One region of the Streptococcus sp. 27098_8_91 genome, then DNA from elsewhere that is predicted to be linked to it. Evidence: predicted binding sites of a transcription regulator. Region 1 holds the regulator's gene; each other region holds the start of a gene.
What was found. The regulator Rex, encoded in region 1, represses fermentation and respiration genes when NADH is low (regulators of the CRP and FNR family bind a similar motif). The targets are predictions, from matches to a motif close to TTGTGAANTANTTCACAA.

Region 1 (3,283 bases):
TGGTACTGAAAGCAATAATACTGCTATCATCGGCTACTGCCTTCGCCATCAAAATCGTGGAAAGCACATTATCACTACTGCGATTGAGCACCATGCTGTTCTAGAACCCATCAAATACTTGGTTGAAAATTTCGGTTTTGAAGTGACTATTTTACAGCCTGAAAATCAAGAAATTACTGCAGACCAGGTCAAAAATGCACTGCGTGAAGATACCATTCTTGTTTCTACTATGTTTGCAAACAATGAAACTGGTACACTTTTACCTATTGCTGAAATTGGGGAAGTTCTAAAAAATCATCCAGCCGTCTATCATGTCGATGCGGTTCAGGCAGTTGGTAAATTAGAGATTCTTCCCGAAAAATTGGGAATTGATTTTCTTAGCGCTTCTGCACACAAATTTTATGGTCCAAAAGGAGTTGGTTTTCTCTATGCTGCATCTACAGATTTTGACTCCTACCTTCATGGTGGCGATCAAGAGCAGAAAAAAAGAGCAGGAACAGAAAATCTTCCTGCCATTGTGGGAATGGTAGCAGCTTTAAAGGATGATCTTGAAAACCAAGAACAAAACTTTAAAAAGGTTCAAAAACTAAAAGAAACATTCTTAAAGGAAATTGCTGGAACAGACTATTACCTCAACCAAGGAAAAGACCAGCTACCTTATGTCCTTAATATTGGATTCCCAGGTCAACGTAATGATCTACTACTCCTTCGTCTAGATCTTGAAGGTATTTCTATTTCAACTGGCTCTGCTTGTACCGCAGGTGTCGTTCAGGTTAGTCATGTTCTTCAGGCTTTCTACGGTGAAGACTCTCCTCGCTTACACGAATCCGTTCGCATCAGCATTTCACCTCAAAATACAGAGCAAGAAATAATCACTCTCGCACAAACTCTAAAAGAAATCATTGGAGGTTAACTCAATGGCATTCGAAAAAACCATTAGTCTTAAAAATTGCCGTTATAATTACACACTTAGCCCAACCGTCAAAAAGTTCACTCTAAAAGATAACACTTTTTTTGAAACTAAGGTTGGTAACTATGAACTAACGCGTCTTCTTGAAAAAGTTCCAAATAGTGGGGAAGGTTTCCAACTTAAGATTATCATCAACAAAGACTTAACAGGTGCAAAAATCAACATCACTGATAAATTTGGTCTACGTTTAGTCGATATCTTTAAGTCAGAAGAAACTCATATCCACCAAGAGAAATTTTACTTCTTGATGGATAGTCTTGTTGAACGTGATGTCTTTACTAAAAGCGAAAGATAGAAGGCAATCATGTTTCGATTAATTTACAAAGATACCTATCAAGTCGATCGCGTTTTAGAATACGAAGATTATGAAGCACTCATGCTATCACTTTCAGGCTGTGTGACTCTTCCAGATACTACTGTTATTACTTCTCTGACCTATAATGGAAAAGAAATCTATCAGGGGCTTCTGGGAAATCTCTATCGTTTTCTATCTCACTATGATTTTACAAAGATAAGCTAAGATTTTTCTTAGTTTTTTCTTATTTTTGTTGATTTTTTCACAATCTTTCTATAAAATAGTATTTAGAAAGGTTGTGATTTTGTGAAAGAAAAACAGTCTGCTATTCCAAAAGCAACAGCAAAGAGACTTTCTCTTTATTATCGTATCTTTAAAAGGTTTCATGCAGAAAAAATTGAAAGAGCCAACTCAAAACAAATTGCCGAGGCCATTGGTATTGACTCTGCTACTGTTAGACGAGATTTTTCCTACTTTGGTGAACTTGGTCGCCGTGGATTTGGCTACGATGTCAAAAAACTAATGACGTTTTTTGCTGATCTTCTAAATGATAATTCTATTACAAATGTTATGTTGGTGGGTATTGGTAATATGGGGCATGCACTCCTTCACTACCGTTTCCACGAACGAAACAAAATGAAAATCATTATGGCTTTTGATTTGGATGATCATCCTGAAGTTGGGACGAAAACCCCTGATGGAATCCCAATTTATGGAATTTCCCAAATCAAGGATAAAATAAAGAATGCAGATGTTAAAACTGCAATCTTAACTGTACCGAGTGTCAAGTCACAAGAAGTAGCTAATCTCCTTGTAGAAGCAGGTATTAAAGGAATTTTAAGCTTTTCACCCGTTCATCTCCAACTACCAAAAGATGTGGTGGCTCAATATGTGGATTTAACTAGTGAATTGCAAACTCTCCTCTATTTCATGAGAAAAGAGGATTAGAAAGCGAAAGCATTTATGAAAAAACCAGTTATTGGGATTACAGGAAACGAAAAAGCTCATCCTGATGATGAGCTGATGATGAGCTATGCTGCAAAGGGCTTTGTTGAAGGAGTCAAGGAAGCTGGGGGAATTCCCATTATCCTACCAATTGGTGATCAAGAAATGGCCAGTTACTACATTGGCTTGATTGATAAACTCATTTTAACTGGTGGACAAAATGTCGATCCAAAGTTCTATGGTGAATCTAAAACGATCGATAGCGATGACTACCACCTTCAGAGAGATATTTTTGAGCTAGCTCTTATAAAAGAAGCCATTAAACAGAAGAAACCGATTTTTTCTGTTTGTCGAGGCACCCAGCTCTTTAATGTGGCTATGGGAGGAACTCTTTATCAAGATATTGAAGACCATTGGCAGGATACTTCAGCCGAGTATACAACTCAACGTTTAGTCACCGAGCCTGATACTATTCTTCGAGATATCTATGGAGAAATCTCCCATATCAACTCTTTCCACCATCAGAGTATTAAGGACCTAGCTCCAAATCTCAAGGTTGTAGCTCATGATCCTAAAGATGGAATTATCGAGGCTGTTACAACAACGGATGGTTTCCCTTACCTCGGTGTTCAATGGCATCCAGAATTTCTCTTTGAAAATCGTCCCAAAGATAAAACACTTTTCGACTATGTCATCAATGAATTGTAAAACCTGTATCATATACAGGTTTTTTATACCAGATCCGTCTTCTCACGGTAACTAAAATAATCGGAATGTGAGACGATAAGATGATCCAATAAGACCAAACCCATTAATTCGCATGCTTCTTTGACAAGCTTCGTAACATGGTCATCATTTCTACTCGGCATGACAGCACCAGATGGATGATTATGAACCAGTATCACAGATGTTGCCATATGCTTTAAAGCATAGTGGAGAATTTCCCGTGGTTCAGCAATACTTCTAGTAGCTGAACCGATAAAAATGGTTTGCTGATGAATGATTTGATTTTGTGTATTCAGATAGAGCGCCACCAGGTGCTCTTGTTTTTTATCTCCCAGCTCAGCTTGCAT
Region 2 (3,283 bases), on a different contig from region 1:
TTTCTTGTTCACCAAAGATCATAGATCCTGACTGATGAATACCCGCGGCAAATTCACCGTGGCTCGCAATAATGATTCCGATACTCATTATTGTTATTCCTCCTTATAAAATGTTTGACTCTTAGTTTAAGAAAACTTTAAGACTCCTTAAGTATAAATCGTTTTCATCAAAAAATCAACTAATTATAATAAAGAGTGAAAAAAATCTCAAAGCTTTATCTTTGCAGATATTGATATATGAACTTTTTGTAAAATCGTCTATAAAATGGTAAAAAAATTTAATATAAAAAGTGGTAGTGCAGAAGTGGACCAACCAAATCTCGGTAACTTAGTTCCAGCCTCTTTTACTTCACTCAACCATTGGATGCTGAAAGAATGTGGATAGAAAAATGACGTTTTCTTTAATGGTGTTATTGAGCATTTAAAAAAGAACTTTAAGTTCGATTAGTTGCTATGCCAAAATTTTATTGCTAAAAAACGAGGTGGGGTCTACTGTCCCTACCTCGTTTTATTATTTATTATTTATCTTAATGAGTAAAGTCTAGAACCATGCGACCTTGGATGGTACCAGCAGCCATTTCATCAAAGACAGCAATGGCATCTTCGACAGGCCGTTTTTGAACAACTGGAACAACGAGACCTTCAGCACCAAATTGGAAAGCTTCTTCCAAATCTTTACGTGTACCAACAAGGGAACCGATGACCTGAATACCGTCAAGAACTGTTTTGACGATGCTAAGATCCATCATTTCAGATGGGAGACCGACAGCTATTACACGACCGCCTGCACGAACAGAGTCAACTGCTTGGTTAAAGGCAACTTTTGATACAGCTGTTACGACAGCTGAGTGAGCACCACCGTTTGTCTTTTCTTTGATAAGGCCTGGAACATCTTCGACTTCAAGACCATTAATCACGATATCAGCACCAACTTCTTTAGCTAGGGCAAGTTTATCATTGTTAATATCAACTGCGATAACGTGTGCGTTGAATACTTTTTTCGCGTATTGGACAGCCAAGTTACCAAGGCCTCCAGCACCATAGAGGACAACCCATTGGCCTGGTTCAACTTTTGCTTCTTTGATAGCCTTGTATGTAGTAACACCGGCACAAGTGATAGAAGAGGCTTGGGCTGGATCGAGACCTTCTGGAACCTTAACGGCATAATCTGCAGTTACGATACATTGTTCTGCCATACCACCATCTACTGAGTAGCCAGCATTTTTTACTGTACGGCAAAGAGTTTCGCGCCCAGTTGTACAGTATTCACACATACCACAGCCTTCAAAGAACCAAGCTACGCTGACACGGTCGCCAACTTTGAGACTTTTAACATCAGGGGCGATTTCTTTTACGATACCGATACCTTCGTGACCGAGAACGCGTCCTGGAACTTTACCAAAGTCACCATGGGCAACGTGGAGGTCAGTGTGGCAGACACCACAGTACTCAACTTCTACAAGAGCTTCCCCAGTTTCGAGTGGACGGAGAACTTTTTCTTCAATAGCAACACCAGTACCTTCTGGATTTACAACAACAGCTTTCATAGCTATCCTCCTTGATTAGTCGTTGAGGTGCAGAGGAAAAGGGGCTTGGCTTGACTCATGATTCAAGTGAAGTCGAATTTGAACTGCCCTCTTTTTGTCTATATGTGAATTATATCACTATATTTAATATAGTACAAGGGATTTGATGAAAAAACTATGTAATCGCTTAACCGGTTGATGAGACTGTGAAAATTGAACAATGATATCTGATGTATTGGCATGGATTTCATATAAAGAGGAAGTTATTGGGGCTAAAATCTAGGGAGCGAGCTTGCAAACAGACTTTCTAAGATCCTTCTCTAGGACTTTTTGGTATAATAGAGAGTAATTTGTTTTCTAGTATGAGAAGTTATAATGAGAGGTATCTATGTCCCCTTCAATTCAGTTGTTAAAAGACCGCTATTTAAAAAATATCAAAGAAAATCCAGAACTCTATATCGGTATTGAGTTGGAGTTTCCTATCGTTCATGTAAATGGACAAGCTACCGATATTGAAGTCAGCAAAGAATTGATGCACTTTTTGGTTGGTGCTCTCGGTCTGGAAGTTGAAAAGGAAGACCAGGATGGCAATCCAATTCAACTTGTAGAACCGATCAGTCAAGACCGGATTTTGTTTGAGGTTTCCTATACGACCTTGGAGTTTGCCTTTGGCAGAGTCCAGAATATCCAAGAGGTCGACCAACGCTTTCAAGCTTATATGAAGGTGATTCAGGAAAAGCTTGGGGAAAAGGATCATGCGATTCAGGGTTGGGGGATTCATCCTAACTGGAATATCAATGATAATCTGCCTGTCGCTTATCAGCGTTACCAGATGTTGATGGACTATCTGAAGATGGGCAACAATCAGGAGTCCGTTTCTTTGCATGACTTTCCAGCCTATGGTGCATTTATCTGTGGGAGTCAAGTTCAGTTAGATGTCTCGAAGTCAAACTACTTACGAGTTATCAATGCTTTCACTCAGCTTGAGGCAGCCAAAGCTTTCTTATTTGCCAATTCTGAGTTTTCGGGAGCAGACTGGGATACTTTGATTTCACGAGATATCTTTTGGGAAAAATCCATGCATGGGATTTATCCAGAAAATGTTGGTGTCAATGATAGACTCTTTAAAGATGAGGATGATTTCTTTGATTATCTAGACCGCTCTGCGATTTTTACAGCAGAACGAGATGGGGAAACCTACTATTTTTCTCCGATTCGGGCTAGAGATTATCTAGCTACTGAGGAAATTTCGGCCTATACTCTAAATGGAAAAGAAACTCTGTTTGTTCCTCAAGAGAAGGATTTTCAAACGCATCGTAGTTACCAATATCAAGACCTAACAACTCGAGGAACGGTCGAATTTCGTAGTGTTTGTACGCAACCCCTAGACCGCACTTTTACTTCGGCAGCCTTTCATCTAGGTTTGTTGGTGAATCTAGACAAGCTTGAAACATACCTAGAAACAGCACCTTTCTTTGAGAGATTTGGTTGTGACTACAAATCTTTGAGACGCCAGTTTTCTAAGAAACAGCTTTCAGATGAGGAGACAGCTGGAATTGTTCAATTCTCAAAAGACTTGCTAGCTATAGCAGAGCAAGGTCTTGAAATGAGAGGTCAGCAAGAAATGACCTATTTAGAGCCTTTGAAAGAAAAAATGACTCTATAATTTTCTTATAAAGGGAGAATTTTCTGAAAAATCATGTTATAATGAATAAGACTATAGATAAAGGATAGAGATTTATGACATTAGTTTATCA
Region 3 (3,283 bases), on a different contig from region 1:
TAAAGCTGATCAATTTTTCTATCCACATGGTATTCGTCGTGGAGGTTATTTAGAACTTATTGATGGCAAGTTTGGTAAGCATGTTGAAGAGATTTCGGATGATGCAGAAATTTTAGACTACTCTGGTTACAGCATTGCACCTGGTCTCGTTGACACCCACATTCATGGTTTTGGTGGTGTGGATGTCATGGATAATAATATTGAAGGAACTCTTCATACGATGAGTGAAGGTCTTCTTAGCACAGGTGTTACTAGTTTCCTACCAACTACACTAACTTCATCATACGAACAATTGCTGGCTGTTACTGAAAACATTGGTGCACGCTATCAAGAAGCATCTGGTGCTAAGATTCGTGGTATCTATTTTGAAGGGCCATACTTTACTGAGGAATTTAAAGGAGCTCAAAACCCTGCTTACATGAAAGATCCACGTATGGATGAGTTCCGCGCTTGGCAGAAGGCTGCTAATGGTCTTCTTAATAAAATTGCTCTTGCACCTGAACGTGATGGGGTTGAGGACTTTGTACGTACTATTACTGGTGAAGGTGTAACTGTTGCTCTGGGTCACTCTAATGCTACATTTGATGAAGCTAAAAAAGCTGTTGATGCCGGGGCTAGTGTTTGGGTTCATGCCTATAATGGAATGCGTGGCTTAACACACCGCGAACTTGGTATGGTTGGTGCTATGTATGAGTTACCACACACTTATGCAGAATTGATTTGTGATGGTCATCACGTGGATCCTAAGGCTTGCGAAATTCTTCTTAAACAAAAAGGAACTGAAAATATTGCTCTTATTACCGACTGTATGACAGCAGGTGGTTTGCAAGATGGCGATTATATGTTAGGTGAATTTCCAGTTGTAGTTGCAAATGGGACTGCTCGCCTTAAATCTACAGGTAACTTGGCAGGTTCCATTCTCAAACTAAAAGATGGTCTCAAAAATGTAGTTGAATGGGGAATTGCAAATTCTCATGAAGCAGTCATGATGGCTAGTCTGAATCCAGCTAAATCAGTTCATATCGATGACGTCTGTGGACAAATCCGTGAAGGCTACGATGCTGACTTTATCGTTCTTGATAAGGATTTGGAATTGGTAGCAACTTACCTTGATGGTGAAAAACGTTATCAAGCATAATCTAAAAAGTAGAAACGACTTTAGTTTCTACTTTTTTAATAATTTTGTTATTTTTTTCACATATTACTTGATTTTCTGTTTGAAAAGGCTTACAATCATGATATAAACAATACAAATAAAAAAACGGAGGTAAGCTTTATGAAAGCCTATACTTATGTTAAACCAGGACTTGCTTCATTTGTTGATGTTGACAAACCGATTATTCGCAATCCAACAGATGCTATTGTGCGTATCGTTAAGACTACTATTTGTGGTACAGACCTTCATATTATTAAAGGCGATGTTCCTGCTTGTAAGAGTGGAACTATCTTAGGACATGAAGGAATTGGTATTGTAGAGGAAGTTGGAGCAGGAGTTTCAAACTTCAAAAAGGGTGATAAGGTTTTAATTTCTTGCGTTTGTGCATGTGGCAAGTGTTACTATTGTAAAAAAGGAATCTATGCTCACTGTGAAGACGAAGGTGGATGGATTTTTGGACATTTGATTGACGGTATGCAAGCAGAATATCTTCGTGTGCCTCATGCTGATAATACTCTTTATCATACTCCATCTGACTTGTCTGATGAAGCCTTAGTTATGTTATCTGATATCTTGCCAACTGGCTATGAAATTGGTGTCTTAAAAGGGAAAGTTGAGCCTGGCTGTAGTGTAGCTATCGTTGGTTCAGGGCCAGTTGGGTTGGCAGCTCTTTTGACGGCACAATTCTATTCACCAGCTAAATTGATTATGGTGGACCTAGACGATAACCGTTTGGATACTGCAGTTTCTTTCGGTGCTACTCATAAGATTAATTCTTCAGACCCTGAAAAAGCAATACAAGAAATTTATGATTTGACAGATGGTCGAGGTGTAGATGTCGCTATTGAGGCGGTAGGAATTCCTGCAACGTTTGATCTCTGTCAAAAGATTATCGGTGTAGGTGGAACAGTAGCCAACTGTGGTGTGCATGGTAAACCAGTTCAGTTTGATTTGGACACTCTTTGGATTCGTAACATTAATGTTACTACTGGGTTGGTTTCTACCAATACAACTCCTCAGCTTTTGAAAGCCTTAGAAAGTCATAAAATTGAACCTGAAAAATTGGTAACTCATTATTTCAAACTTAGTGAAATAGAAAAGGCCTATGAAGTATTTAGTAAGGCCGCCGATCATCATGCAATTAAAGTGATCATTGAAAACGATATTTCAGAAGGTTAATCTTGTTTTTAAATCCAGTTATTCGTTTTAGAATAGCTGGATTTTTTGAAAATGTTATATAATTCGTGAAAATGAGCAAAATTCTTTCATTGTTCTCAAAATTTCGCTATAATATACGGTACAAAGGAAGTTAATCTATGTATCGAGTTATAAAAATGTACGGAGATTTTGAACCGTGGTGGTTTATAGAAGGCTGGGAAGACGACGTCATTGCGAGCAAAAAATTTGATAACTATTATGACGCCTTGAAATATTATAAGTCTTGTTGGTTTGAGTTAGAAAAGGAGATTCCTCTTTACAAAAGTAGGGGAGACTTGATGACTATTTTTTGGGATCCAGAAGATAAACGCTGGTGTGAAGAATGCGATGAATTTCTTCAGCAATATCATTCCTTGGCTTTGTTGGAAGATGGTCAAGTCATTCCTGATGAAAAATTTAGACCTGGTTACGAAAAGCAGACTGGTTTAGAAATCCACCGTACTTGTCGCATAAAAAAAGAAGAAACAATTTTTTAATGAAGTTGTTTCTTCTTTTTTATATTTTCTTCGAATAGTAAGAATGAGGAGGAAGATATGGTACAAATACTTGCACAAGAATTGATTACACTGGCCAAAAAACAGGGAGCCCAGGACATCTATTTTATTCCTAAAGAAAAGATTTACGAGCTACATATGCGAGTTGGAGATGAGAGACATTTGATTAGCACCTATGACTTTGAAAAGTTGGGGGCCGTCATTAGTCATTTTAAGTTTATTGCGGGGATGAACGTTGGAGAAAAACGCCGTAGTCAGCTTGGTTCCTGTGATTATCAGCATGATGGTAAGCGTTCTTCACTACGTTTATCGACGGTAGGAGATTATCGTGGTCATGAGAGTCTAGTTATCCGGCTTTTGCATGATCAAGAACAAGAGTTGCGCTTCTGGTTTCAAGACCTTAAGGAACTGGAAA

Region 2: a site for Rex is predicted at 1,650-1,667, ahead of adhP (alcohol dehydrogenase AdhP). Genes of this name have one in related genera too.
Region 3: a site for Rex is predicted at 1,183-1,200, ahead of O3611_RS07570 (zinc-dependent alcohol dehydrogenase family protein). Genes of this name have one in related genera too.

What each region holds. Positions count from the first base shown of each region.
Region 1 covers NZ_JAPVZN010000002.1:196,184-199,466, forward strand. The annotation lists gene O3611_RS02810 (cysteine desulfurase family protein) at 1-913, shown strand, start outside; gene O3611_RS02815 (DUF1831 domain-containing protein) at 918-1,265, shown strand; gene O3611_RS02820 (DUF4649 family protein) at 1,275-1,490, shown strand; gene O3611_RS02825 (redox-sensing transcriptional repressor Rex) at 1,572-2,213, shown strand; gene O3611_RS02830 (gamma-glutamyl-gamma-aminobutyrate hydrolase family protein) at 2,229-2,918, shown strand; gene radC (DNA repair protein RadC) at 2,942-3,283, opposite strand, start outside.
Region 2 covers NZ_JAPVZN010000008.1:54,172-57,454, reverse strand. The annotation lists gene O3611_RS08055 (PTS sugar transporter subunit IIB) at 1-88, opposite strand, end outside; gene adhP (alcohol dehydrogenase AdhP) at 528-1,547, opposite strand; gene O3611_RS08045 (gamma-glutamylcysteine synthetase) at 1,915-3,192, shown strand; gene thrC (threonine synthase) at 3,267-3,283, shown strand, end outside.
Region 3 covers NZ_JAPVZN010000007.1:119,045-122,327, reverse strand. The annotation lists gene nagA (N-acetylglucosamine-6-phosphate deacetylase) at 1-1,138, shown strand, start outside; gene O3611_RS07570 (zinc-dependent alcohol dehydrogenase family protein) at 1,277-2,335, shown strand; gene O3611_RS07565 (DUF1033 family protein) at 2,473-2,850, shown strand; gene comGA (competence type IV pilus ATPase ComGA) at 2,908-3,283, shown strand, end outside.